DNA from 2 places in the Halopseudomonas sp. SMJS2 genome. Region 2 is predicted to be linked to the other one. Evidence: predicted binding sites of a transcription regulator. Region 2 holds the regulator's gene; the other holds the start of a gene.
The links. The regulator LexA, encoded in region 2, represses DNA repair genes until DNA is damaged. The targets are predictions, from matches to a motif close to CTGTNTNNNNANACAG.

Region 1 (14,748 bases), 1.5 Mb from region 2:
GGCAGCCAGAGCGGATTGAATCTGGGCGGCGCCAGCGCCGCCCGTCGGTTTATTCGCCAGTGCCCAGCGGTGCGCCGAGATCGATCGGATAGGGGGTGGCCGCAGGCTCTGTGGCGCTATCGCCGCTCATGATTTCTTCATCCCGGCTGGTGCCTGGAACGAAATCGCCGGCGAGGCCAACCAGCAGGTCGTCCTCGAACATCAGGCTGATGCGTTCCTGCTCGCGGGGGCTGTGCCCGGCCTGCAGGCTATACAGGTAATCCCAGCGGTTGGGCTCGAAGGTATCCTGCAGCAGGGGCGTGCCCATGATGAAACGTACTTGCCGTTGGGTCATGCCGGGACGCAGTTGGTCTACCATTTCCTGGGTGACGACGTTGCCCTGTTGGACATCGATCTTATATACACCCGGAAAACCGCAACCGGAAAGACCAGCGCCCGCGGCGCAAAACAGCAGGATACAAATGAGACGGTTCAGACTATTTGGCATCGCGTGGTAACATCCACTATCGAAAGTTGGCTGAATGGCCCTGAATCATACCCGACTGATCCAGCGCTGCGAAGCGTTGAGAGAGAAACTGACCATGGTTGAAAATCACGAACTGCGCAAAGCGGGCCTCAAGGTCACCTTACCGCGCGTCAAGATCCTGCAGATGCTGGACAACACAGAAGACCGCCACATGAGTGCCGAGGACGTCTACAAGGCTCTGATGGAAGCGGGTGAAGACGTTGGTCTGGCTACCGTTTATCGGGTACTCACCCAGTTCGAGACGGCCGGTCTGGTGGTGCGCCACAATTTCGATGGCGGCCATGCGGTATTCGAACTGGCAGATGGCGAGCATCACGACCATATGGTGTGCGTGGACACCGGCGAAGTGATCGAATTCTTCGATGAGGAGATCGAGCGTCGCCAGAAGGAAATCGTCAAGGAACACGGCTACGAGATGGTGGATCACAACCTCGTGCTGTATGTGAAGAAGAAAGGTTGATGCATCGGCAGGTCAGGCACTCGCCTGACCTGCACTGGCTGACGGGCAAGCCGTCAGCCAGTCATGGCTGATTGCCCGCCAATTGTTTGCGGGCATGGGCCAGGGACTCCTCGGTAAGATCCACTCCACCCAGCATGCGCGCCACTTCCTGCACGCGGCCTTCCTGATCCAGGCGGTCGATACAGGTGCGGGTCGAGTCGCGCTTCTGCTCCTTGCGTACGAACAGATGTTGATGCCCCTGCGCGGCCACCTGCGGCAGATGGGTCACCGTCAGTACCTGGCCGCGTTCGCCCAGTTGGCGCAGCAACTTGCCGACGATTTCGGCGGTTGGCCCGCCAATACCCACGTCTACTTCATCGAATACCAGCGTCGAGACTCGCGAGGTCTGGGCGGTAATGACCTGGATGCCCAGGCTGATACGTGACAGTTCGCCGCCCGAGGCCACCTTGGCCAGGGGCTTGGCCGGCTGGCCGGGATTGGCACTGACCAGAAATTCGACATTCTCCAGGCCCTGCAGTGGAGTCTGTTCAGCTTTGAGCGGATGCAGCTCCACCTTGACCTGGCCGCCGGGCATACCCAGTTGCTGGATCTCGCCGGTAACGGCTTTGGCCAGGCGGGTGGCGGCCTTGCGGCGGGTGTCCGAGAGGCGGCTGGCCAGGCTCTGGAAGTGCTCGCGGTAGGCTACCAATTCCTCAGATAGTCGTTCCCGGTCGGCGTCCTGCTGCTGGATGCCTTCCAGCTCGTCGATCAGGCGTTGCTGCAAGGCGGGCAATTCATCGGCGTTGACCCGATGTTTGCGGGCCAGGTCATGAATCACGCCGAGCCGCTCTTCGACCTGCTGCTGGCGCTGCGGGTCGGCCTCGAAGTGGTCCAGATAGCGGGTCAGCTCGCCAACCGCTTCTTCCACCTGAATCTGCGCGCCGGACAGCAGGTTGTGCGCCTCATCAAGGCTGCGGCCATGCTCCTTCAGACCGCTCAGCCGGTTGAGGCTTGAGGTTAGTGCCTGCAGCACACTGCCGCTGTCGCTTTCGCTGCAGATATTGATGATCTGCTGGCAGGACTGCATGATCAGCTCGGCGTTGGCCAACTGCCGCTGTTCCGCTTCCAGTTGTTCCAGTTCGCCATCTTGCAGGCTCAGATTGTCGAGTTCTTCCAATTGATAGCTGAGCAACTGAATGCGCGCGTTCTGCTCATCGTTGGTGTCACTGGCCTGCTGCAACGCCTGCTCGGTCTGCCGACAACGCTGCGCAGCGAGCTGGACCTGGCGGGCCAGGTCGCTGGCGCCGGCATAGTCATCCAGCAGTCGGCGGTGGGTATCAGCTTTCAATAACGACTGGTGTTCATGCTGGCTGTGAATATCGATGAGCATTTCGCCCAGGGCGCGGAGATCCTGCTGCGGACAGGGGCTGCCGTTGATGTAGGCGCGTGAGCGGCCTTCGGCGGTGACCACCCGGCGCAGGATGACCTGTGATTCGTCGCTGCTCAGGTCGCGCTGGCTGAGCCATTGGACCGCTTCGGGGATCTCGCTGATATCGAAGGTGGCAAGAATGTCTGCCTTGTCGGCACCCGGGCGTACGGCGCCACTGTCGGCGCGGTCGCCCAGGGTCAGCGCCAGTGCGTCGAGCATGATGGATTTGCCGGCGCCGGTTTCACCGGTGATCACGGTCATGCCCCGATCGAGTTCCAGCTCGAGATGATCGACAATTGCGTAGTTGTTCACCGCCAGATGCACCAACATGGAGTCGCTCTCCGAAGATTGTTGTTCTGGTTATTTATACAGTAGTGCTGTGGGGTTCCTCAACCCCTTGTTCACCCGCTGTGAAAAACTGCCCTTGAACCTGGGAAGGCGATCCCCATATAGGGTGCAGTGAAGTTCAATCCGGCCGCTGGGCCGTGTCGCCTTATTTTGTCAGACAGGAGATATACATGGTGGACGAACCGAGACAGGAGCTGCAGGACGAGGAGTCTGTAGCCGATCAGGGGCAGGAGACCGTTGCTGTGGAAGAGGACCTGGTAGCCCGGATCGCCAGCCTGGAAGAGCAGCTGGCCACGGCCCAGGATCAGGCTCTGCGTGCCGCTGCCGATGTGCAGAATGCCCGTCGTCGCGCTGAACAGGAAGTGGAAAAGGCGCACAAGTTCGCTCTGGAACGTTTTGCCAATGATCTGCTGGCGGTGGTTGATAGCCTGGAGCGCGGCCTGGAGCTGTCCAGTGACGAAGATGCCGCCATCAAGCCGATGCGTGATGGCATGGAGCTCACCCTGAAGCTGTTCAGCGATACCCTGGCCCGACATCAGATCGTCGCGGTCGACCCCCATGGTGAACCCTTCAACCCCGAACTGCACCAGGCGATGACCATGGAAGAGCGCGACAATGTCGAGCCCAATACCGTGATCAAGGTATTCCAGAAGGGTTATACCCTCAGCGGCCGCCTGCTGCGCCCGGCGATGGTGGTGGTGAGCAAGGCGGGTGCCGGTGGGGCGGCAGGTTCGATCAACGAGCAGGCTTGAAAAAGATTTTCCGTGACCCCATCTAGGGTCCATACACAGATCAAACAGCGCCGCTGCACCAGCAGCGGCCAGCATATTCGGAGACACAGCACATGGGTAAAATCATCGGTATCGACCTGGGGACTACCAACTCCTGCGTCGCTGTCATGGAAAATGGTGTGGCCAAGGTGATCGAGAACGCCGAGGGTGGTCGTACCACGCCGTCGATCGTCGCCTATACCAACGACGGAGAAACGCTGGTCGGCCAGTCCGCCAAGCGCCAATCGGTCACCAACCCGCAGAACACCCTGAACGCCGTCAAACGTCTGATCGGTCGTCGCTTCGACGAAGACGTCGTGCAGAAGGACATCAAGCTGGTGCCCTACAAGATCATCAAGGCCGACAACGGTGACGCCTGGGTCGAGGCCAAGGGTGAGAAGATGGCGCCGCCGCAGATTTCTGCGGAAGTGCTGAAGAAGATGAAGAAGACCGCCGAGGACTATCTGGGCGAGGCCGTCACCGAGGCGGTGATCACCGTACCGGCTTACTTCAATGACAGCCAGCGTCAGGCCACCAAGGATGCCGGTCGCATCGCTGGCCTGGACGTCAAGCGCATCATCAACGAGCCGACAGCGGCTGCGCTGGCCTACGGGATGGACAAGGCCCGTGGCGATTCCACCGTGGTGGTATATGACCTGGGTGGCGGTACCTTCGACGTATCGGTGATCGAGATTGCCGAAGTTGACGGTGAGCATCAGTTCGAAGTGCTGGCCACCAACGGCGACACTTTCCTTGGTGGTGAAGACTTCGACATGCGTCTGATCGACTATCTGGCGGATGAGTTCAAGCGGGAAAACGGCGTTGATCTACACAACGACCCGCTGGCCCTGCAGCGCCTGAAAGAAGCCGCTGAGAAAGCCAAGATCGAGCTGTCCTCGAGCCAGCAGACCGATGTCAACCTGCCGTACATCACCGCCGATGCCTCCGGTCCCAAGCACCTGCAGGTAAAAGTGACCCGTGCCAAGCTGGAGTCGCTGGTTGAAGAGCTGATCAAGCGCAGCATCGAGCCGTGCCGTGTGGCCATGAAGGACGCCGGTCTGGATGTTTCCGACATCAACGAAGTGATCCTGGTGGGCGGTCAGACCCGTATGCCGCTGGTGCAGAAGACCGTTGCCGAGTTCTTCGGCAAGGAGCCGCGCAAGGACGTCAACCCCGATGAGGCGGTTGCCGTGGGTGCAGCTATCCAGGGCGCGGTACTGGCCGGTGACGTGAAAGACGTATTGCTGCTGGACGTATCCCCGCTGTCGCTGGGTATCGAAACCATGGGCGGCGTGATGACCACGCTGATCGAGAAAAACACCACCATTCCGACCAAGAAGTCGCAGGTGTTCTCGACCGCGGACGACAACCAGACTGCAGTGACCATTCACGTACTGCAGGGTGAGCGTAAGCAAGCGCAGCAGAACAAATCGCTGGGTCGCTTCGACCTGGCCGACATCCCGCCGGCGCAGCGTGGCGTACCGCAGATCGAGGTCAGCTTCGACATCGATGCCAACGGTATCCTCAATGTGTCCGCCAAGGACAAGGCCACCGGCAAGCAGCAGTCGATCGTGATCAAGGCCAACTCCGGTCTGAGCGATGAAGAAATCGAGCAGATGGTGCGTGATGCCGAGGCCAACGCCGATGAAGATCGCAAGTTCGAAGAGCTGGTGACCGTGCGCAACCAGGGTGACCAGCTGGTGCATGCCACTCGCAAGACCCTGACCGAGGCGGGCGACAAGGCCACCGAGGAAGAGAAGGCCGCTATCGAGAAGGCGCTGGCCGATCTGGAAGAGGCGATCAAGGGCGACGACAAGGCCGAGATCGAAGCCAAGATCAACGCATTGTCCGAAGCGTCCGGCCCGATGGTACAGAAGATGTACGCCGAGCAGGCGCAGTCGGCTCAGGCGGAAGGCCAGGCGGACGCCGGTGATGCCAATGCCGATGACGTGGTGGATGCCGAGTTCGAAGAGGTCAAGGACAACAACAAGTAGTCCTTGCGTGACCGGGTGTCGGGCTTTGCCTGAGGCCCGGTACACATCGCGGCAGGGCAACGCGGGAGCTATTCCCGCGTTGCTGTTTGTGCCGTAAGGCTTTCTAAAGGAAACAGGATATATGGCCAAGCGTGACTATTATGAGGTGCTGGGCGTGGAGCGCGGCGCCAGTGAAGCCGAGCTGAAAAAGGCCTATCGCCGGTTGGCAATGAAATATCACCCGGACCGCAATCCGGATGACAAGGAAGCGGAAGAGAAATTCAAGGAGGCCAACGAGGCCTACGAAGTTCTTACCGATGCCAACAAGCGGGCGGCTTATGATCAGTATGGCCACGCGGGCGTCGACCCGAATATGGGGGCCGGTGCCGGCGGCTTTGGCGGCGGCAACTTCTCCGACATCTTCGGCGATGTATTCGGCGATATCTTCGGTGGTGGTGGCGGCGGGCGTGGTCGCTCCAGCGTGCAGCGGGGCAGTGATCTGCGCTACACCCTGGAACTCGATTTGGAAGAGGCTGTGCGCGGCACGTCTGTAACCATCCGGGTGCCGACCCTGGTGGGCTGCAATACCTGCGATGGCAGCGGTGCCAAGAAGGGCACCAGTCCGGTGACCTGTACCACCTGCGGTGGCCACGGCCAGGTGCGCATGCAGCAGGGTTTCTTCTCTGTGCAGCAGACCTGTCCCCGTTGTCATGGCACCGGTCAGATGATCAGCGATCCCTGCAGGGATTGTCACGGCCAGGGCCGGGTCGAAGAGCACAAGACTCTGTCGGTCAAGGTGCCGGCTGGTGTCGATACCGGTGATCGCATCCGGCTGGGCGGTGAAGGCGAGGCGGGTGTCAACGGCGGTCCTTCGGGCGACCTGTACGTGGTGGTCTCGGTACGCGAGCACAAGATCTTCCAGCGTGACGGCAAGAATCTGTACTGCGAAGTGCCGATCAGCTTTGCCGATGCTGCCCTGGGTGGTGAGCTGGAAGTGCCGACTCTGGACGGCCGAGTCAAGCTGAAGATTCCCGACGGTACCCAGACTGGCAAGCTGTTCCGGTTGCGTGGCAAGGGCGTGGTGCCGGTGCGCGGTGGCTCGGCCGGTGACCTGCTGTGTCGGGTGGTGGTCGAGACGCCAGTGAACCTGACCAAACGTCAGCGCGAGCTGCTCGACGAACTGCGTGATACGCTGCAGGCCGAGGGCAGCAATCAGTCGCCGCGGGCCAAGAGCTGGTTCGAAGGTGTGAAGAATTTTTTTGAAGACATGAAGTTCTGACCGGGGCAAGCATGAGAAGAATAGCGGTAATCGGCGCAGCCGGACGGATGGGCAAGACCCTGATCGAGGCCATCCAGCAAGCAGAAGGAGCCAGCCTGACGGCGGCGATCGAGCGGCCGCAGAGCAGTCTGATCGGTGCCGATGCCGGTGAGCTGGCCGGCGTCGGCAAGCTCGGCGTGAATATCGTTGGTGATCTGAATCAGGTGCTCAGCGAATTCGATGTGCTGATCGACTTTACTCATCCGACCAGCACCCTGGTCAATCTCGATATCTGTCGTGCGGCGGGCAAGGCCCTGGTAATCGGCACCACCGGCTTCTCCGACGCGGAAAAGCAGCAGATTGCCGATGCGGCTCAGCAGGTACCGGTGGTGTTCGCGCCGAACTTCAGCGTGGGTGTCAACCTGACCCTCAAGCTGCTGGATATGGCGGCCCGGGTCATGGGTGACGAGGCGGACATTGAAATCATCGAGGCGCACCACCGGCACAAGGTCGATGCGCCGTCCGGCACTGCGCTGCGCATGGGGGAAGTGGTTGCCGATGCGCTGGGTCGCAACCTCCAGGACGTGGCGGTGTATGGCCGTGAAGGCCAGACCGGCGCACGCGACCGCAACACCATCGGTTTTGCCACCGTGCGCGCCGGTGATGTGGTCGGTGACCACACCGTACTGTTTGCCACCGAAGGCGAGCGGGTCGAGATTACCCATAAGGCGTCGAGCCGCATGACCTTCGCCAAGGGCGCGGTGCGTTCAGCGATCTGGCTGGGTGGGCGCACCAGTGGTCTGTACGACATGCAGGATGTGCTGGCGCTGCGTGACTGAATTATGCGTGACAACAAAAAAACCGGCCCTTCGAGGCCGGGTTTTTTGTGCCCGCCGGCTCAGCTGGCCTTGTTCTGGCGCACCTGTTCGCGTGCCAGGTCGTTCAGGGTCTCGGTATTGCGCTGCAGGTAGAAGGCCGCAATGGTCGGTACCCAGTCGGCCCGGTGGTTGAGCAGGCGCGGCTGGATGAAGCTGTACTGCTTGTCCAGGTCGTTCAGTGTGCCGGACAGCTCGGGCAAAAGGGTTTTCAGGGTGGCTGAGCGCTGGACAATGCTGGCATCGATATTCTGAAACACGGTTTCGCCGGGTTCGATGAAGTAGATGCCGATCGAGCTGAACATGCTGTTCTGGTAGAGCAGCAGGATCTGGCTCGTCTCCAGGCTCTGCTGATGCAGCGCGTGAAGATGTTCGCTGATGGTGCCAGCGAGGCCGGAATACTGTGCCCCGGCGGCTTTGTCCAGCTTGCCATGGGCCATCATGATGCGGTTGACCGTGGCCAGGTGGTAATGGGCCTCTTCCAGGCTCTGGTTCTCCAGTTCGCGAATCAGGCCGACAAATTCGTTGAACGGGGTGCGCAGATCCTGAGGGTTGTCCATCAGGCGCAGCAGTTTTTCCATGTTGCCCAGGGCGTCGTTGTAGGTCTCCCGGTTGCCGGGCTCCCGTACACGTTCGAACAGGTTGTTATCGATCAACAGGTAGGTGGCGGCCCGGTAGCCTTCGCTGCGCAGTTCATGGATGTTCTGCGCCAATTGCGCGTCGGTGTCGGCTGGGGTCTGGCCGGCGAAGCCGAGCAGCAGCAGAACCAAGAGGTATTTCAGATGCATCTTCATTGTCTGGAGTCCCTGTTTTTTGTTTTTTGATCCTGATCCGGTCGCGACAGGCGCGTACCGGCAGAACTTCCCAGGCTCTGCGGCCAAGGATTTCATCCCCTGCAGTTTTAGCATGTTCATCGCGATTATGAAACAGAGCCCGAAATCGTCCCGTTCAATGGTCGTGGGCGAGATGGTCGGTGTGGATATTTACTGATCAAACCGGTAAACTATCGCGCTAATCAGTCTATATCAGCGCGTATCTGACCAATGCCTTTGCAGTGGAATGAAGTGGTAAACACATCATTCCCGCTTTTGTGCAGCCCGCGTTTGGCAAAAACGTGTCAGTCTTTCGGAGGTTTTCTTGTCCAAGCCCGCCATTCTCGCCCTTGCCGACGGCAGCATTTTCCGCGGTGAGGCCATCGGCGCCGACGGCCACAGTGTCGGCGAGGTCGTGTTCAACACAGCCATGACCGGTTATCAGGAGATCCTTACCGATCCTTCCTATGCACGGCAGATCGTCACGTTGACCTATCCCCACATCGGCAATACCGGTACCACGCCGCAAGATGCCGAGTCCTGGAAGGTCTGGGCGGCGGGCCTGGTGATCCGAGACCTGCCGTTGGTCGCCAGTAACTGGCGCAACAAGCAATCGCTGCCGGATTACCTCAAGGAAAATGGCACTGTGGCCATTGCCGGCATCGATACCCGTCGCCTGACGCGCATTCTGCGCGAGAAAGGTGCGCAGAATGGCTGCATCATGGCGGGTGAGGACGCGACTGAAGAAAAAGCGCTGGAGCTGGCGCGCGGCTTCCCTGGTCTGAAGGGCATGGACCTGGCGAAGGAGGTCAGTGTCAAAGAAGCCTACGAATGGCGTTCCGCTCCCTGGAATCTGGCCACTGATAGCCACCCTGAGATTGACGCGGCCGATCTGCCCTACCATGTGGTGGTCTATGATTTCGGCGTCAAGTACAACATCTTGCGCATGCTGGTCGGCCGCGGTTGCCGGTTGACTGTCGTACCCGCCCAGACCACGGCAGCGGAAGTGTTGGCGCTGAATCCCGATGGTGTGCTGCTGGCCAACGGTCCGGGCGACCCGGAGCCTTGCGATTACGCAATCAAGGCCATCCAGGAGTTGCTGGAATCCGATACCCCGATCCTCGGCATCTGTCTGGGTCACCAACTGCTCGCCCTGGCTTCCGGTGCGCGCACGGTAAAAATGCCCAGCGGCCACCATGGTGCCAACCACCCGGTTCAGGATCTGGATAGCGGTGTGGTGATGATCACCAGCCAGAACCACGGCTTCGCGGTGGACGAGGCCAGTTTGCCGGCCAACGTCCGCGCTACCTATAAATCCCTGTTCGACGGCACTCTGCAGGGCATCGAGCGCACCGACAAGGCGGCCTTCAGCTTCCAGGGACACCCTGAGGCGAGCCCCGGTCCGGGCGACGTGGCACCGCTGTTCGAGCGGTTCATCGCAGCCATGAACAAGAGCGCCTGAGTCGTCGGTCTATCCCAAGGATTAAAAGCACACTATGCCAAAACGTACTGATATCAAAAGTATTCTGATCCTCGGCGCCGGTCCCATCGTGATCGGCCAGGCCTGCGAGTTCGACTACTCCGGTGCCCAGGCCTGCAAGGCGCTGCGTGAAGAGGGGTTCCGGGTGATCCTGGTGAACTCCAACCCGGCCACCATCATGACCGATCCGGCCATGGCTGATGCCACCTATATCGAGCCGATCAAGTGGCAGACGGTAGCGCGCATCATCGAGAAGGAGCGCCCGGACGCGCTGCTGCCGACCATGGGCGGTCAGACTGCGCTGAACTGCGCGCTGGATCTGGAAAAGCACGGCGTGCTGGAGAAGTTCGGCGTGGAGATGATCGGTGCCAATGCCGATACCATCGACAAGGCCGAAGACCGTTCGCGGTTCGACAAGGCCATGCGTGATATCGGCCTGGAATGCCCGCGTTCCGGCATCGCTCACAACATGGATGAAGCCTACGGCGTCCTCGACAAGGTCGGCTTTCCTTGCATCATTCGCCCATCCTTCACCATGGGTGGTACCGGTGGCGGGATTGCCTATAACCGCGAAGAGTTCGAGGAAATCTGCAACCGCGGTCTGGATCTTTCTCCGACCAAGGAACTGCTGATCGACGAATCGCTGATCGGTTGGAAGGAATACGAGATGGAGGTGGTCCGCGACAAGAAGGACAACTGCATCATCGTCTGCTCGATCGAGAACTTCGATCCCATGGGCGTGCATACCGGTGACTCCATCACCGTGGCTCCGGCCCAGACCCTGACCGACAAGGAATACCAGATCATGCGCAACGCCTCGCTGGCGGTGCTGCGTGAAATCGGTGTGGAAACCGGCGGCTCCAACGTGCAGTTCGGTATCGACCCGAAGGATGGCCGCATGGTCGTCATCGAAATGAACCCGCGGGTGTCGCGTTCTTCCGCGCTGGCCTCCAAGGCCACTGGTTTTCCGATTGCCAAGATCGCCGCCAAGCTGGCGGTGGGTTATACCCTTGATGAGCTGCAGAACGACATTACCGGTGGCCGTACCCCGGCGTCCTTCGAGCCATCGATCGACTACGTCGTTACCAAGATTCCGCGTTTTGCCTTCGAGAAATTCCCCAATGCCGATGCGCGCCTGACCACCCAGATGAAATCCGTGGGTGAGGTCATGGCCATTGGCCGGACTTTCCAGGAATCGCTGCAAAAAGCGCTGCGTGGCCTGGAAGTGGGCTCCTGCGGCTTCGACCCGCAGCTGGATCTGAGTGCCGCGGATGCGGCCACCGACCTGACCCGCGAGCTGACGGTGCCGGGCGCCGAGCGTATCTGGTACATCGGTGATGCCTTCCGCGCCGGTATGAGTGTCGAGCGCATCTTCGATCTGACCAAGATCGATCCCTGGTTCCTGGTACAGATCGAGGATCTGATCAAGGACGAGGAACGTGTCAGCAAACTGGGCCTGGCCGATCTCGACAAGAACCTGATGTTCCGCCTCAAGCGCAAGGGATTCTCCGATACCCGCCTGGCGCAGCTGCTGGGCGTGAGCGAGAAGAACCTGCGTTCGCAGCGCCAGAAGCTCGGCGTGTTTCCGGTGTACAAGCGGGTGGATACCTGCGCCGCCGAGTTCGCCACCGATACCGCTTACATGTACTCCACCTATGAGGAAGAGTGCGAGGCCAACCCGTCGACCCGTGACAAGATCATGGTGCTGGGTGGCGGCCCGAACCGCATCGGTCAGGGTATCGAGTTCGACTACTGCTGCGTGCACGCGGCTCTGGCCATGCGTGAAGACGGGTACGAGACCATCATGGTCAACTGCAACCCGGAAACCGTATCCACCGATTATGACACGTCCGATCGTCTGTATTTCGAGCCGGTGACCCTGGAAGATGTGCTGGAAATCGTCCGTGTCGAACAGCCCAAGGGTGTGATCGTGCAGTACGGCGGGCAGACTCCGCTGAAGCTGGCTCGTGCCCTGGAAGAGGCCGGCGTGCCGATCATCGGTACCAGCCCCGAGGCCATTGACCGTGCCGAGGACCGCGAGCGCTTCCAGCAGATGGTCGAGCGCCTGAACCTGCGTCAGCCGCCGAACGCCACTGTGCGCAGCGAAGACGAGGCCATCACGGCCGCGAACAAGATCGGCTACCCGCTGGTCGTGCGCCCATCCTACGTACTGGGCGGTCGCGCCATGGAGATCGTCTACCAGGAAGACGAGCTCAAGCGCTACCTGCGTGACGCGGTGAAGGTTTCCAATGACAGCCCGGTGCTGCTGGACCACTTCCTCAACTGTGCGATCGAGATTGACGTGGATGCGGTGTCCGACGGCACTGATGTGGTCATCGGTGCGATCATGCAGCACATCGAGCAGGCGGGCGTACACTCCGGTGACTCGGCCTGCTCGCTGCCGCCGTACTCGCTGTCTGCCGAGGTACAGGACCAGATGCGCGACCAGGTCAAGCGCATGGCGCTGGAGCTGGGTGTGGTCGGTCTGATGAACGTGCAGCTGGCGCTGCAGGGCGACACCATCTACGTAATCGAAGTGAATCCGCGGGCTTCGCGTACCGTGCCCTTCGTCTCCAAGTGCATTGGCCGCTCCCTGGCGCAGATCGCTGCGCGGGTGATGGCTGGCAAGACGTTGAAGGAGCTGGGCTTCACCGAAGAGGTGATTCCGCCGTTCTTCTCGGTAAAGGAAGCGGTCTTCCCGTTCGCCAAGTTCCCGGGTGTGGATCCCATCCTTGGGCCGGAAATGAAATCCACCGGCGAGGTGATGGGCATTGGCGACAGTTTCGCCGAGGCTTTTGCCAAGTCGCAGCTGGGCGCCAGCGAGGTGCTGCCGACCTCGGGTACCGTGTTCATCAGCGTGCGTGAGGACGACAAGCCCTTCGTCGCCGACGTGGCCCGTGATCTGACTGAGCTCGGTTTCGAAGTGGTGGCCACCGCCGGTACCGCCAAGGTCATCGAGGCGGCTGGTTTGCCGGTGCGCCGTGTGAACAAGGTCACCGAAGGTCGCCCGCATATCGTCGATATGATCAAGAACGACCAGATCCGGCTGGTAATCAATACCACCGAAGGCCGGCAGTCCATCGCCGACTCCTATTCCATTCGTCGCAATGCCTTGCAGCACAAGGTGTACTCCACCACCACTCTGGCCGGCGGTCAGGCGGTATGCATGGCATTGAAATTCGGCCCTGAGCGCGCAGTGCGCCGCCTTCAGGAACTGCACGAGGGAATCTGACATGAAATATCCGATGACCAAGCAGGGCGCACTGGCCCTGGAAGAAGAGCTCAAGCACCTGAAAACAGTGCTGCGTCCGCAGATCACCGAGGCCATTGCCGAGGCGCGTGAGCTGGGCGATCTCAAGGAGAATGCCGAGTACCATGCCGCGCGCGAGCAGCAAGGTATGGTCGAGGCGCGTATCCGTGATATCGAAGGCCGTCTGTCCAATGCCCAGGTGATCGATGTCACCGCCATTGCCCGTACGGGCAAGGTGATCTTCGGCACCACGGTGACCATTGCCAATGTGGATACCGACGAGGAAGTGCGTTACCAGATCGTCGGTGAGGACGAGGCGGAGATCAAGGAAGGCAAGATCTCCGTCACCTCGCCCATTGCCCGGGCGCTGGTCGGTAAGGAGGAAGGCGAGATCGTGGCAGTCAAAACCCCCGCTGGCGTCGTCGAGTATGAAATCGTCGAGGTTCAACACCTGTGAGCCAGTCTGCTGCTCTGCCGGCAATGCGTAGCGGCAGGGTAGCCTGGCAGCTGGCCCAGACGTTGTGGGTCGGCGGCGTGTGGATGCTGCACTTCGTCATGCTGCCGGCGCTGGAGCGGTTCGGTCTGGCGCCGTTGCTGATCGATGAGATCGGCGGCTTCATGCGACCGCTGCTGGTCGGTTTTGCCGCAGTATGCGCACTATTGCAGTGTCTGGTGGCTGGTTTGGTGTTGGGATGGACCGTCTGGCGGGATCTGCGCGGGCAATTGCTGTTGGTGGTGCTGCTGGCTGCGGCGGTGTTCTTCCTGGTTGGTAGCTTGCCGCGCGGCGAGTACTGGCAGATGTTCAGCTATCTGGTGGTGGCATTCGCCGGCTTGGTGCTGATACTGCAGCCGCGGCCGGATGAGATTACCGGGCGCTGATCAGGTTTGTTGGTGGGAAGTCTGTGGGAGCGGCTTTGGGCGCCTCCACAGAAATCCCGGTCAGGGCTGGCAGGACGTCAGAAGTCCTTGAAGCGGGCCAGGTTCGACAGATTGGGGTTGGCTTTCTTGTTGCGACGCAACAGGATGACCATCTTGCCGATGACCTGAACCAATTCTGCGCCACTGGCCTGACACAGCTCGTCGATCAGTGCCTGCTTGGTGTCGCGATCACCGACGGTGATGCGAATCTTGATCAGCTCGTGATCATTCAGGGCGCGATCGAGTTCCGCCAGCACACCTTCGCTGGCACCCTGCTCGCTGACTATTACCACCGGCTTGAGATGGTGGCCAATGCGTTTGTAGGCTTTCTTCTGTTCAGAGCTGAGCGCCATAATGATCCGTGTGAGTTCCTGTATTCGATGAATGTCGAGAAAGGAAACTAGTATAACCGGCGGCGCGATCCGCTGCATGAGGTATTCCGTGGCAAGATCAAAGACCAGCAAAGGTTGGCTGAAAGAACATTTTGATGACCCCTATGTCAAACTGGCGCAGAAGGACGGCTACCGTTCCCGTGCCAGTTACAAACTACTGGAAATCCAGGAAAAGGATCGTCTGCTGCGACCCGGCATGACCGTACTGGATCTCGGCTCCGCCCCGGGCGGGTGGTCGCAGGTGGTCAGCCGGGTGATCGGCGAGAAAGGCCGGATCA
Region 2 (14,748 bases):
CAGCGGAAAGGTGTCATGTACCGACAGTTCATTGTCATCAATCTGCCGAGCGAAACGGTGGGACTTGAGCAGGCTGATAACGGAGCGGTTAACCAGGCCGCGGCCATAGATGGAGGTGACCACGTTGTGTTCACGGTACAAACGTCCAATCAACGGGATCATCGCTTCAGCGGTAGCTTCGCGGTCGGTCCAGTTCTCCAGACATTGCTCGTATTGGGCTTGAGTCACGGCTTTTCCTTCCAGGGTCAGGGAGCTAAAGGGCCAATATTATGCGGCTAGCTGACCGAGGAGGCAATCACCGAACGTAAAACGGCCGCCCCAGCGCCCGCCGGAGCAGCCGTTTCAGTCATCCGTCAGGCCACCTGTCTGCGGGTTCGGTACAGCGATAGCAGCACACCACCAGCCAGCAGCGCGAAGGTAACGCCGAGCGATACACCAGCGTGAATCTTGATGTCCAGGCCATGCAGCAGGATCTTGCAACCAATGAAGATCAATACCAGCGCCAGCGCATATTTGAGGTAGACGAAGCGATGCATCAGCGCAGCCAGGGCGAAGTACAGCGAACGCAGACCCAGGATGGCGAAGATGTTCGAGGTGTAGACAATGAAGGGATCCTGGGTGATGGCGAAGATTGCCGGCACGCTATCCACGGCGAATACCAGGTCTGCCAGCTCGATCAGCACCAGGGCCAGGAACAGCGGCGTGGCGAACAGCACCACCTTGCCAGCCTTGTCCGGTAGGCGGACGAAGAATTTCGAACCATGCAAGTCGTCGGTCACCCGAAAATGCCGGCGGATAAAAACCACCATCCGATTCTGCGACAGGTCCGTATGCTCCACCTCATCCTTGCTGAGGAACATCTTGATACCGGAAAACAGCAGGAACACACCAAATATATACAGGATCCATTCGAATTCCTGTACCAGCGCCGCGCCCAGGCCGATCATGATCGCCCGTAGCACGATCACCCCGAGAATGCCCCAGAACAGCACCCGATGCTGATAGATGCGCGGAATGCCGAAGAAACCGAGGATCATCGCCATGACGAACACATTGTCCATGGACAGCGACTGCTCAATCAGAAAACCAGTGTAGAACTCCAGCGCGCTGGCCGAGCCCATCTGGAACCAGACCCACAGACCGAACAGCATACCGACGGCAAAGTAGCCGCCGTACAACAGGAAACTTTCACGCACTTCGATTTCATGTTCTTCGCGGTGCAGCACACCAAGGTCGAAAGCGAGAATGGCCAGCACGATGGTCAGAAAGAGCAACCATTGCCAGACAGCAGTACCGAGAAAGGGGTTGGTCAAAAACGAAATCAGAGGCTCCATGGCGGCCCTCCTGTCAAAGTTTTCAATAAACTTATGACTCCGACATCACGGTGGGACCAACCACCGCCAGAGGGGCCCGGCGTCACGCAGGTTGCATGATATAACCGGCCTCAGACTTCGACAAGTGGAGATAAAAACAGCGCAATCACAACACGGAATCGCCCGGGGGGTTAAACTGTGCGTTTTGCGCAACAAGATAAGCCCACCAGCATGCCTGACACATCACTTCTGTTCGCCGCACCGTTGCAGAGCCACCTCGGTAACAAAACAGCCTGGGGCAACCTGCCCGCCGCGTCGCGCGCCCTGGCCATTGCCGAAGCAGCATCCCAGCATACCGGCCTGAGCCTGGTCATCACCCGGGATACCGCCATGGCGGACCGCCTGGAACAGGAACTTCGGTTCTTCGCTCCCGAGCTGCCGGTGGCTACCTTCCCCGATTGGGAAACCCTGCCCTACGATCGCTTCTCGCCACACCAGGACATTATCTCCCAGCGGCTGGAGACGCTGTACCGCCTGCCGCAGGTAGGGCACGGTATCCTGGTCGTACCTATGATCACCCTGCTGCACCGGATTGCGCCCCGCTCCTTCCTGGGCGGCTCGGTGCTGATGCTGAAGGTCGGCCAGCGGCTGGACATCGACCGCATGCGCCAGGACCTGGATGCGGCGGGCTATCGTTGCGTCGATACCGTCTATGAGCATGGCGACTATGCCGTGCGCGGTGCGCTGCTGGACCTGTTTCCCATGGGCAGCCGCCTGCCCTACCGCATCGACCTGTTCGATGAGGAAATCGAAACCCTGCGCACCTTCGATCCGGAGACCCAGCGTTCGATCGACAAGGTCGAGCGCATCCACTTGCTACCCGCGCGGGAATTCCCCCTCGACAAGAGTGCGCTGACCGGCTTTCGCGCGCGCTTTCGTGAACGTTTCGAGGGCGATCATCGACGCTGCCCCATTTATCAGGACCTGAGCGACGGCATGGTGCCGCCGGGCATCGAATATTACCTGCCACTGTTCTTCGAAGAGCTGGGCACCCTGTTCGACTACCTGCCGGACGACACGCTGCTGTTCAGCCTGCCCGGCATCGAGGACAGTGCCACCCAGTTCTGGTCAGATGTACGCAATCGACACGAGGAACAGGGCATTGATCCGACCAGACCGCTGCTGACGCCGGCAGAACTGTTTCTGCCCGTTGAAGAGTGCTTCGCCCTGCTCAAGCGTTACCCGCGCGTCATCTGCCACGACGAGCCGCTACCGGCAGCGCCCGGGGTCACCAATTTCAATTGCAGCCCGCCGCCCGAGCTGCCGCTGGATAGCAAGCAGGAACAACCGCTGCGCGAACTGCAGCGCTTTCTCGACGAGTTCAACGGTCGCTCGCTGTTCATCGCCGAAACCGCCGGCCGCCGCGAGGCGCTTCTGGAACTGCTGGCACGCATCAGCCTGAAGCCCGAGCCGGTGGACAGCTGGGCTGATTTCATCAACAGCCAGCTGTCCTGCGCCATCATGATCGCGCCGGTGGATCAAGGGCTGCTGAGCCAAGACCCGCCCGTCGCCCTGATCGCCGAAAGCCAACTGTTCGGTCAGCGGGTGATGCAGCGTCGGCGGCGCGGCAAGGCTACCGACCTGGGCGACACCCTGATCCGTAACCTGACCGAACTGCGCGAAGGCGCGCCAGTGGTGCACATCGACCATGGCGTGGGTCGCTATCGCGGCCTGGTCAATCTGAGCGTCGAAGGCCAGGAGGCCGAGTTCCTCAAGCTCGAGTACGCCGACGAGGCCACACTTTATGTGCCGGTGGCGAACCTGCACATGATCGCCCGCTATACCGGCGCCGATGATGATAACGCGCCGCTGCACCGGCTGGGCTCGGAGCAGTGGCAGAAGGCCCGACGCAAGGCCGCCGAAAAGGTCCGCGACGTGGCCGCCGAACTGCTGGATGTCTACGCCCGCCGCGCCGCGCGCAAGGGCTACGCCTTCAGCCAGCCGGAACAGGACTATCAAACCTTCGCCGACGCCTTCCCCTTCGAGGAAACGGCCGACCAGCAAGCCGCGATCGATGCGGTAACGAAAGACATGACCGGCCCGCAACCAATGGATCGCCTGGTATGTGGCGATGTCGGCTTCGGCAAGACCGAGGTCGCCATGCGCGCCGCTTTCCTCGCCGTGCATGGCGGCAAGCAGGTTGCAGTACTGGTGCCCACTACCCTGCTTGCCCAGCAGCATTACAACAGCTTCAAGGACCGCTTCGCGGACTGGCCGGTGAAAGTCGAGGTGATTTCCCGCTTCCGCTCCGCCAAGGAAGTCAAGGCAGCCACCCAGGAGCTGGCCGATGGCAAGATCGACATCATGATCGGCACCCACAAGTTGCTGCAGGGCGATGTCCAGTTCAAGGATCTGGGCCTGGTGATCATCGACGAGGAACACCGCTTCGGGGTACGCCAGAAGGAACGCCTCAAGGCCCTGCGCAGCGAGGTGGATATCCTCAACCTGACTGCCACGCCGATTCCACGGACCCTGAACATGGCCATGACCGGCATGCGCGACCTGTCGATCATCGCCACGCCACCGGCGCGGCGCCTGTCGGTCAAGACCTTCGTCATGCAGCAGCAACCGGCGGTGATCAAGGAAGCCATCCTGCGCGAACTCTTGCGCGGCGGCCAGGTGTACTTCCTGCACAACGAAGTGGAAACCATCGAGAAATGCGCGGCCGACCTGGCAGAGCTGGTGCCCGAAGCGCGAATCGGCATCAGCCACGGCCAGATGCCGGAACGTGCTCTGGAGCAGGTGATGCGCGACTTCTATCATCGCCGCTTCAACATCCTGGTGACCTCGACCATCATCGAGACCGGCATCGATGTGCCCAGCGCCAACACCATCATCATCGAGCGCGCCGACAAGTTCGGCCTCGCGCAGCTGCACCAGCTGCGCGGCCGGGTCGGCCGTAGCCACCACCAGGCCTACGCCTATCTGCTGACCCCGGCCGGCGCAAACTCACCGGTGACGCGGAAAAGCGCCTGGAAGCCATTGCCGCGGCACAGGACCTGGGCGCAGGCTTTACCCTGGCCACCCATGATCTCGAGATCCGCGGCGCCGGTGAGCTACTTGGCGAAGGCCAGAGCGGGCAGATCCAGGCGGTCGGTTTCACTCTGTACATGGACATGCTGGAACGGGCCATCAAGGCCATCCAGCAGGGCAAGGAGCCGGAGCTGGAAAACCCGCTGAGCGGCGGCCCGGATATCAACCTGCGCCTGCCGGCGCTGATTCCCGACGACTACCTGCCGGACGTGCATGCACGCCTGACCCTGTACAAGCGCATCGCCAATGCCGCCAATGATGACGACCTGAAGGACTTGCAGGTGGAAATGATCGACCGCTTCGGCTTGCTGCCCGAACAGGTGAAAACCCTGTTCCGGGTCACCGCGCTGAAACTGCGCTGTGCGCCGCTGGGTATCGCCAAGATCGATGTTGGCGCGGAGCATGGCCGCGTCGAGTTCGCTGCCGATACCAGTGTCGATCCGCTGACGCTGATCCGCCTGATTCAGGACAACCCGCAGCGTTACCGGCTGGATGGCGGCAGCGTATTCCGCTTCAGCGCGCCCATGGGCACCGCGGCGCTGCGCCTGAATACCGTCGAAGCCCTGGTGGAACGGCTGCAGCAAGTGCCCAGCACGCCCCCCAGCCCCGGCAAAGGCAAGCGTCGATGAAGAGGGCTGTGCCCAGCTGATTGGGTTGGGGGCAGCTCAAAAGATGCCCCCACCAAGAATCAGAGCAAGCCCGCCCCCTGCAACAGTTCGACCGCCTGCCGCCAGCGCGGCTGGGCCTTGTAATCGATACCGGGGGTGCTCCTGGCCAACATGCCCTGCGCCCGGGGCGACGGCTGCATGCCCATCTGCTGCGCATGCGCCAGCGCCTGCTCAGCCGCAGCGCGATCATTGCACACCAGCAGCATGTCGCAACCGGACGCCAGCGCCGCATCGACCCGCTCCGCCATGCCGCCCACCGCGTGAGCGCCGGCCATGGTCAGGTCATCACTGAAGATCACCCCACGAAAGCCCAGCTCAGCGCGCAGGATGTCCTGCAGCCAGCGGCGGGAAAAGCCCGCCGGCAGGCTGTCCACCGCCGGATAGACCACGTGCGCCGGCATGATCCCATCCAGCAACGGCGCTAGCGCCGCAAAGGGCTGCAGATCGGATTCGCGGATCGTCGCCTCGCTGCGCTCATCGACCGGCAGGTCGAAGTGTGAATCAGCCTCTGCCCAGCCATGCCCGGGGAAATGCTTGCCGGTCGCGGCCATGCCGGCCTGCCGCAGCCCCTGGATATAGGCCTGACCCAGGCGACTCACCTGCTGCGGATCACCGCCCAGGGAACGGTCGCCGATTACCTGGCTGCGCCCGTAATCAAGATCCAATACCGGCGCAAAGCTGATATCGATACCGCAGGCGAGCATCTCGGTCGCCATCAGCCAGGCCGCAGCCTCGGCCAGCTGCTCCTGCTCTGCGGCAGCGCACCCGGCGATTCGGCCAAGCGCCGGCAACCGCAACACATCCCGCCGCAGCCGCTGGACCCGCCCGCCTTCCTGGTCAATGGCGATCAGCATATCGGGGCGCACTGCACGAATGCTGCGTACCAGCTCGCGCACCTGGGCCGGGGATTCGGTATTGCGGGCAAACAGGATCATGCCGCCGACTTCGGGCTGTCTCAACAGCTGGCGGTCTTCCGGCGTCAGCCAGGTGCCGGCCAGATCCAGCATCAATGTGCCTTGTTTCAATGAAGTGCTCCTTGGAATGTAGGGCAAGCGCTATTCGATGATTACCGCACAGCCGGCCGGGGTCATCTCGAACAGCGCCAGGATATCCGGATTACGCAGGCGGATGCAGCCATGGGACAGCGGGACGCCCATCGGCTGATCGTCACCGGTACCGTGCAGATAGATGTAGCGGCGCTGGGAATCACGATCGGCGCCACGGTTGATACCCGGCTCCTCACCGCAGAGCCAGAGTATGCGAGTCAGGATCCAGTCCCGCTGCGGGTGCGTAGCGGCCAGCTCAGGCGACCAGACCTCGCCGGTCGGCCGCCGACCAATGAAGACCGCACCCAGCGGCTGGCCCTCACCGATGCGGGCCCGCACCCGGTGCCGGCCGCGCGGCGTGCAACCGCTGCCGTTCAATTCCCCCGCACCATTCTTTGCTGTTGATACCGGATACTGGCACAGCTGCCGACCGGCCCTGGAGCCGGTCAGCAACTGACGCTCGATGGATATATGGATCAGGTCCAGCTGCATGGTCACTCCGCTGCAACAAAGGCATACACGATAGCGGATCACACAGCGGGAAGTAAGTCCTAGGGCGCCACCGGTTCCGGGGCATCGCGCAGGCGACTGCTCGCCTCCCCCCGCAACTGCGGGCTGGCACGCATGCCGGCGGCCAGGAAAGGCACCATCTGTCGCAGCACCTCCTCGGTCCCGGCGCGCTCACCGTACTCTGCTTCGGCCATGGCCTTGAGCGCCTTCATACTCGACAGAGTGAATGCCGCACTGCCCAGCATGAAATGCACACGCCAGAACAGCACATCCGCCGGCAGCTCGGGCGAGCTGCGCAATACCAGCGCCATGTAGCGCTGGAACACCTTGCCGTAGACCTCACCCAGATATTTGCGCAAATGACCCTGGCTCTGACTGAAAGCCAAACCCAGCAACCGCATGAAGGTAGAAAGATCGTGCCCGCTGCGTGGCTTCACCGCCAGCACCAGCCGCACCAGCATGTCCAGCAACTCCTCAAGACTCTGCTCTGGATTACCGGCCTGCTCGTTGCGATCAAGCTCCTGCTCCAGACTGCTGACGAAGGGATTGAGGAAGCGGGTGAACACCGCCTGGATCAGGGATTTCTTCGAACCGAATGGTAGTTCACCGCCGCCAGGTTCACCCCGGCCTTGCTGGTGATCAGACGCAGCGAGGTTTCCGCAAACCCCTTTTCGGCAAACAACTGCTCGGCGGCATCAAGGATGCGCTCGACTGTTTCAGACTGTGCCACGGATAACTCCCAGATACATTTGTTTGAAACATACGTTTCAAACGATCTCCCTGTCAACTTGAACGTTTTACCACAGCCGTCTGCGCAAGCAAACTGGCCAAACGACTTGCCCTGCGGGCACAACTGTATATAATCCCAATAACTGTATAAAAAGACAGGTACTGGATAATGCTTAAACTGACGGCACGGCAACAACAGGTACTGGCCTTCCTGAAGGAATACATGAGTGCCAATGGCTATCCCCCCACCCGGGTGGAGATTGCCCGCGAGCTTGGCTTCCGCTCACCAAACGCGGCCGAAGAACACCTCAAGGCACTGGCCCGCAAAGGCGCCATTGAGATGATCCCCGGCGCTTCCCGCGGCATCCGCCTGCCGGCCGACAGTGAGGCCCAGAACCAGGAAGATGGATTACCGGTTATCGGCCAGGTGGCCGCCGGCGCCCCCATCCTGGCGGTAGAGAACATCGAGGACCATTGCCGCATCAGCCCCGAGTTCTTCAGCCCCCGTGCCGACTACCTGCTGCGCGTGCGCGGCATGAGCATGAAGGACATCGGCATTCTTGATGGAGACCTGCTCGCCGTACATCGCACCAGCGAAGTCAGGAATGGCCAGGTAGTCGTCGCCCGCCTCGATGACGAGGTGACCGTCAAGCGCTTCCACAAGCAGGGCCGCAAGGTGTCATTGATTGCTGAGAACCCTGATTTCGCGCCCATAGAAGTCGATCTGCGCGAACAGGAACTGATCATCGAAGGTCTGAGCGTCGGCGTGATACGCCACTGAAGGAGTACGCCATGCAGTATGCGCGAAACAAAGGTTCAGCCGCACAACCCGACCTGCTGCACCAGGTCATGATGTCGTCTCGCCTGCAGGCACAGAGCCTGAGCGGTACGGCCCTACCTGACAGCGAGCCGGAGAACATCGGCTTCAGTGAGATCAGTCTGAATGGTACGCCACGCCAGTGCCTGCAATGGTTGGCGCCGGTGTTGCGGGATCTGAGCCAGGCCAGTTGTCCGGGCTGGCTGACGTTGATCGACCCGCCGCTGCCGGTCAGCCAGAAGTGGCTGCGGGCCTCGGGGCTCGATCCCCAGCGCATACTCATCATCCGTCCCAAGCATGGCATGGATACACTGGAATTATGCTGCGAGATTCTGCGGCTAGGCTACAGCCACACAGTGGTGAGCTGGCTGCCACCATTGGCAAGCACCCATCTACGCCTAGAGGCAGCTGCCCGCTCAGGGTACTGCGCCAGCCTCAATGTGCGCCTGGGCAGCACCGGCATGGCTTGATGTGACCACCTCGGTCGGGCGTTTGCCCGACTGGGTCAATGCAATACGCGGTGTTCGTCGAATTCCAGATCGGGATCTTCTTCCATGATCTGACCAGCCATCTGCATGCCAGTACTGATCATCGCCTTGGCCACTTCCACGTAGTTGCCCTGCAGAAAGTCCCTTGCCTCTTCGGAGAACTCGATGGTCAACAGCGGCTTGCCCTCTTCGTCCGGGCGGCGCAAAGCGACAGTGCCGTCGGCAAGCTCTATGATCTCGAGAAAGGGTGAAGGCATTGTACGTCTCCTGTCAGTCAAGCCGCGCAGGGTATCACAGCCACCCTGAGCCGACCACCGCTCACCACTCCTGCATTCCCTCGCGATAACGCTCGATCTGCGCGGCCAGCGCAGCGAGCGCTGCCTGCGCCTCGTCGATACCCCATTCCGCCACCGGAGCAGCCGTGGTGGCAATCAGCTCGCCGGCGGCAGCAGTTCGGGATGGGGCGGCCTCGGCTGCGAACAGTTGCCCCCAGGCCCGCAACAGCCCCGCCAGCCAGCTGCCATCATCCATTGCCAGTTGCGTCAGCTCGCCCAGTTCCGGCCCGGGAAAGCGTTCGGACAGATCACCGCGCAACACCTGCTCGACATCGCGAGCGTCCAGCAACGGCCAGCGATAACGCTCGGCAATTTCATGAATCAGCGCCAACACCGCGCGGTAACCATGGAACAGGACGTGCTCACGGTGGTAACGCGCCTGGGTCATGGCGCCCAGATCAGTGGCACCTGCCGCCGCCTCCCAGGATGTCAGCGCCAGACGGGCAAATGAGAGTGCCTGGTTGGTGCGGGTGTAGATCTCATTCACCATACAGCCTCCGCTCAGCGCTTGGGCTTGCGCCCATCGTCCACGACCCAGCCCTTGCCATCGTGAAACGCGCGCCAGCCACTGGGCTTGCCCTCGATTTCACTTTGCACGTACTGCTCCTTGCTCTTGCGGCTATAGCGGATCACCGTGGGGTTGCCATCGGGATCAGCCACCGGCGCATCAAGCAGGAAGTGGTACTTCGGGTCGATCGCGTCGCGGTGCGGCAGCAGCTCCTTGACCAGCGGAGCGCGGGTTTCACGGTTCTTCGGGAACTGGCTGGCAGCCAGGAACAGACCCGAGGCACCGTCGCGCAACACATAGACGTCATCGACCTTGTCGCAGCGCAGCTCCGGCATCAGTACCGGGTCCATCTTCGGCGGCGCCGCCTCACCGCTTTTCAGCAGCTTGCGGGTGTTCTTGCAGGCGCTGTTGGTGCAACCGAAGTACTTGCCGAAACGGCCGGTCTTGAGCTGCATCTCGCTGCCGCACTTGTCGCACTCGATCACCGGACCATCATAGCCCTTGATCTTGAACTGCCCCTCTTCCACCTCGAAGCCGCTGCAGTCGGGGTTATTGCCGCACACATGCAGCTTGCGGCGCTCATCCACCAGGTAGCTGTCCATGGCGGTGGCACAGATCGGGCAGCGGCGCTTGGCGCGCAGTATGCGTGATTCGCCTTCCTCGTCATCGGCTGCCACTTCGTTACCGGGCACCAGATTGACGGTCGCCTTGCAGCGCTCCTTGGGTGGCAGAGCATAGCCCGAGCAGCCCAGGAAAACACCGGTAGAGGCGGTACGGATCATCATCGGCCGGCCGCATTCCACACAGGGGATATCGGTTGGCGTCGGCAGATTCGCCCGCATGCCCTGCTCCTCATCCGCCGCACTGGCGGCCTTGAGCTTGAGGCTGAAATCGGCGTAGAACTTGTCCAACACCTGCTTCCATATCACTTCACCCTGGGCCACATCATCGAGGGATTCCTCCATGCGGGCGGTGAAGCTGTAGTCCATCAGGTTCGGGAAGCTTTCATTGAGCCGCTCAATGACGATGTCACCCATCTTTTCGGCGTAGAAACGCCGGTTGTTCAGGGTGACGTAGCCGCGCTCCTGGATGGTGGAGATAATCGAGGCATAGGTCGACGGGCGGCCGATACCACGCTTCTCCAGCTCCTTGACCAGGCTGGCTTCAGAATAACGCGCCGGTGGCTTGGTGAAATGCTGCTTCGGATCGAGCTTGATCAGCTCAAGCTGGTTGTCCACCTGCATGTCAGGCAGCACTTCGTCTTCCCCACCTTTGCCCAGCGGCGGCAGGACCTTGGTGAAACCGTCGAACTGCAGGATACGACCGCGCGCGCGCAGCTCGAAATCACCCGCCTGCACCGTGATGGTGGTGGACAGGTACTTGGCCGGCGGCATCTGGCAGGCGACAAATTGGCGCCAGATCAGCTCATACAGCCGCTCGGCATCCCGCTCCATGCTCTTGAGCTCGGTGGACTTGAGCTTCACGTCCGAGGGGCGGATGGCTTCGTGCGCCTCCTGGGCGTTGGCCTTGCTGCCATAGACGTTCGGCGTTTCGGGCAGATACTGGGCGCCGAAGTTCTTCTCTATATAGCCGCGCGCCATGCTTACGGCGTCAGCCGACAGGAAGGTCGAGTCGGTCCGCATATAGGTGATGTAGCCCGCTTCATACAACCGCTGGGCCATCATCATGGTTTTCTTCACACTGAAGCCCAGGCGCGTGCTGGCAGCCTGTTGCAGCGTGGAAGTAATGAAGGGTGCGCCGGGCTTGGTGCTGGTCGGGCGAGCGTCACGCTTGACCACCTTGTAGTCGGCGCTCTGCAGCTGCTCCAGTGCCTGGTCGGTCTGCTGCTTGTTCAGCGGACGGAAGGCTTCGCCATTTTCCTTGACCACTTCGAAGCGAACGGATTCGCTTTTCGGGGTGTTCAGGTTGGCATGCACTTCCCAGAACTCTTCCGGGATGAAGGCGCGGATTTCCCGCTCGCGATCGACGATCAGCTTGACCGCGACCGACTGTACCCGGCCGGCGGACAGGCCGCGGGCGATCTTCTGCCACAGCAGCGGCGAGACCATATAACCCACCACCCGATCAAGGAAGCGCCGTGCCTGCTGGGCGTTGACCCGATTCATGTCCAGCTCGCCCGGCTCGGAGAAGGCTTCCTGGATGGCCTTTTTGGTGATCTCGTTGAACACTACCCGACGGTAGCGGCTTTCATCACCACCGATGGATTCGCGCAGGTGCCAGGCAATGGCTTCCCCTTCGCGGTCCAAATCCGTTGCGAGATAGATGGTGTCGGCTTCCTTGGCCAGGCGGCGCAGTTCGTCGATGACCTTTTCCTTGCCGGGCAGGATCTCGTAGTGCGCTTTCCAGTCATTTTCAGGGTCGACGCCCATCCGGTTGACCAGCTGCATCCGCGCCTTGGTTGCCTTGTCGACTTCCGGTGCGGAGGCGGCCTTGCGTCCACCCTTGGGTTTGCTTTCGGTCTTGCTGCTGCCGCTGGTGGGCAGGTCGCGGATGTGTCCGATACTCGACTTCACCACGAAGTCATTGCCAAGGTATTTGTTGATCGTCTTGGCCTTGGCCGGTGACTCCACAATGACCAGTGCTTTTCCCATGGGTAACAGTATTCCTCAATCAATCAAATCGGCCTGCGCGGGGGAGCGAGGCGTCAACGTTGCCTGCAAGGGGCGCAGGCGGTCTGGAGGGCCAGAGCCTACACGTCTTCGCTGACAAAGGTAAAGCGTGGATATGTTTTGCCTTCCACAACCACCTGTTCGGTGAACATGTCCAGCGGCCGCACCCACAGGTCGAATTTGCCATATAAGGTACGGTAGACCACTAACGGCTCTTCTGTTTCGGAATGTCGCGCGATGCCGATCACCTGGTAGTCCTTACCTTTATAGTGGCGGTAGCGGCCTGGCTTCAATGTCATGATTATTTCTCTTGTGCGGGGGGCTTCGACTCTGTGCAAGACAGCCTTTGCCGGCTGGGCCATGCAGACACGCCGCAAGTACATCCCTGTAGGCTCGCGGTTGCCATCCCTGGCAACCGACGGTCTGCCTGACCCAACCGGCAAAGACTGTCAGAACGTCCTGAAGTTACTACAGGGAAACCCTGCATTGGTATCAGACGGGAAGCTATTTATGCAGAAGGAGCTGTTGCTATGCAGATCCCATAGTGTTTTCGCCGGGATATGCGATGAGCTAGCCGGCGGAGCTTGGGTACTGCCCTTGGCGGACCGTCGGTTGCCAGGGCCGGAAAATGCTCCTGCATTTCCGGCACTCCCGCCTTCCCTGGCGGTCGGATAGCAACCGCGAGCCTACAGGGGTGAGGCAAACGTCTGCGAAGCACTGCTTCGCGTGCAGCCGAACGCCCGGCAATCTTTGATTGACGGGCAGGCCCCGCTTGCGGGTACTTGCGGCGTGTCCGCCAAGGGCAGTACCCAAGCGCAGTCCTTGCACCAGACACCTACAACTACAATGCCCGAGCCCGAGAGCCCGACATCTATTTGCTCAGATACCGCATCCCTTCCTCAAGCCCCTCCAGCGTCAGGGGATACATGTGATCCTCCATCAGGTCCTGGATAATGCGAGTCGAGGTGGTATAGCCCCAGGCATCCTTGGGATAAGGGTTGATCCAGATCATCTTGGGATATTTCTCGCGCAGGCGGGTAATCCAGACGTGGCCGGCCTCCTCGTTCCAGTGCTCCACGCTGCCACCGGGCTGGGTGATCTCGTAGGGTGCCATGGCCGCGTCACCGACGATCACCACCTTATAGTCCGGCCCATACTTGTGCAGCAGGTCCATGGTGGGGATGCGCTCGTTGGTCCGACGCATGTTGTCCTTCCATACCGACTCGTAGAGGCAGTTGTGGAAGTAGAAATATTCCAGATGCTTGAATTCGGTCCGGCAGGCGGAGAACAGTTCTTCGCAGACCTTGATATGCGAATCCATCGAGCCGCCGATATCGAACAGCAGCAGCAACTTGACTGCGTTGCGCCGTTCCGGGCGCATCTGGATATTCAGCAGGCCGCCGTCACGGGCGGTGTGGTCGATGGTGCCGTCGATATCCAGCTCGTCTGCGGCTCCGGTGCGGGCGAACTTGCGCAGACGGCGCAGGGCGATCTTGATGTTGCGGGTGCCCAGCTCCACCTGATCATCCAGGTTCTTGTATTCGCGCTGCTCCCAGACCTTGGCCGCACGCCCCTGGCGCTTGCCCGCGTCGCCGACACGGATACCCATCGGGTTGTAGCCGCCGGAGCCAAAAGGACTGGTACCACCAGTGCCGATCCACTTGTTGCCGCCGGCATGGCGTTCCTTCTGCTCTTCGAGGCGTTTCTTGAACTCCTCGATCAGCTTGTCCAGCCCGCCCAGGGATTTGATCTGCTCGCGTTCTTCGTCGGTGAGCAGGCGCTCGAATTCCTTGCGCAGCCAGTCCTCCGGAATCAGCGCTTCCAGCAGCTCGTTGAGGTCCTGCAGACCATTGAAATAGGCGCCGAAGGCGCGGTCGAACTTGTCGAAGTGACGCTCGTCCTTGACCATCACCGTGCGCGCCAGATAGTAGAATTCGTCCATATCGGCGAACACGACATGGTTCTTCAGCGCGTTGATCAGATCCAGCAGCTCGCGTACCGACACCGGCACCTTCGCTGCACGCATCTCATTGAACAAATTGAGTAGCATGATTGCAGCCTCTCGGGAGAACTCGGATAGCCCCTCCCCCTTGCAGGGAGAGGGCTGGAGAGAGGGTGAAGCGCTTAGCGGTTTTGCCGGCGCGTCATGAAGGCCAGGCGCTCCAGCAGCTGCACGTCCTGCTCGTTCTTCACCAGCGCGCCATACAGCGGCGGGATGGCCTTGGTCGGGTCGCGATCACGCAGCACGGCTTCGGGGATGTCGTCGGCCATCAGCAGCTTCAGCCAGTCGACCAGCTCGGACGTGGAAGGCTTTTTCTTCAGGCCCGGCACCTTGCGCACGTCAAAGAAGATGTCCATCGCTTCACTGAGCAGGTCCTTCTTGATGTTCGGATAGTGCACATCAACGATGCGCTGCATGGTCTCGCGGTCAGGGAAGGCAATGTAGTGGAAGAAGCAGCGGCGCAGGAAGGCGTCGGGCAGTTCTTTCTCGTTGTTCGAGGTGATGATGATGATCGGGCGCTGTTTGGCCTTGATCGTCTCGTTGGTCTCGTAAACGTAGAATTCCATCTTGTCGAGTTCCTGCAACAGGTCGTTGGGGAACTCGATATCG

Region 1: recN (DNA repair protein RecN) is a predicted target of LexA. The motif match lies at 2,751-2,766, and genes of this name have one in related genera.

The regions. Positions count from the first base shown of each region.
Region 1 is NZ_CP123445.1:421,148-435,895, forward strand. It holds gene QAO71_RS02030 (RnfH family protein) at 1-19, shown strand, start outside; gene QAO71_RS02035 (outer membrane protein assembly factor BamE) at 50-487, opposite strand; gene fur (ferric iron uptake transcriptional regulator) at 582-986, shown strand; gene recN (DNA repair protein RecN) at 1,048-2,724, opposite strand; gene grpE (nucleotide exchange factor GrpE) at 2,913-3,494, shown strand; gene dnaK (molecular chaperone DnaK) at 3,548-5,506, shown strand; gene dnaJ (molecular chaperone DnaJ) at 5,628-6,764, shown strand; gene dapB (4-hydroxy-tetrahydrodipicolinate reductase) at 6,776-7,582, shown strand; gene QAO71_RS02070 (hypothetical protein) at 7,642-8,412, opposite strand; gene QAO71_RS02075 (hypothetical protein) at 8,432-8,608, shown strand; gene carA (glutamine-hydrolyzing carbamoyl-phosphate synthase small subunit) at 8,756-9,892, shown strand; gene carB (carbamoyl-phosphate synthase large subunit) at 9,927-13,142, shown strand; gene greA (transcription elongation factor GreA) at 13,144-13,617, shown strand; gene QAO71_RS02095 (DUF4149 domain-containing protein) at 13,641-14,039, shown strand; gene yhbY (ribosome assembly RNA-binding protein YhbY) at 14,117-14,431, opposite strand; gene rlmE (23S rRNA (uridine(2552)-2'-O)-methyltransferase RlmE) at 14,520-14,748, shown strand, end outside.
Region 2 is NZ_CP123445.1:1,925,276-1,940,023, forward strand. It holds gene QAO71_RS08980 (glyceraldehyde-3-phosphate dehydrogenase) at 1-228, opposite strand, end outside; gene QAO71_RS08985 (TerC family protein) at 354-1,334, opposite strand; partial or broken gene mfd (transcription-repair coupling factor) at 1,545-5,035, shown strand; gene nagZ (beta-N-acetylhexosaminidase) at 5,095-6,081, opposite strand; gene QAO71_RS09000 (L,D-transpeptidase) at 6,130-6,612, opposite strand; partial or broken gene QAO71_RS09005 (TetR/AcrR family transcriptional regulator) at 6,672-7,360, opposite strand; gene lexA (transcriptional repressor LexA) at 7,529-8,140, shown strand; gene sulA (SOS-induced cell division inhibitor SulA) at 8,152-8,646, shown strand; gene QAO71_RS09020 (hypothetical protein) at 8,682-8,921, opposite strand; gene QAO71_RS09025 (DUF6586 family protein) at 8,983-9,489, opposite strand; gene topA (type I DNA topoisomerase) at 9,501-12,119, opposite strand; gene QAO71_RS09035 (DUF1653 domain-containing protein) at 12,218-12,436, opposite strand; gene QAO71_RS09040 (VWA domain-containing protein) at 13,009-14,187, opposite strand; gene QAO71_RS09045 (MoxR family ATPase) at 14,262-14,748, opposite strand, start outside.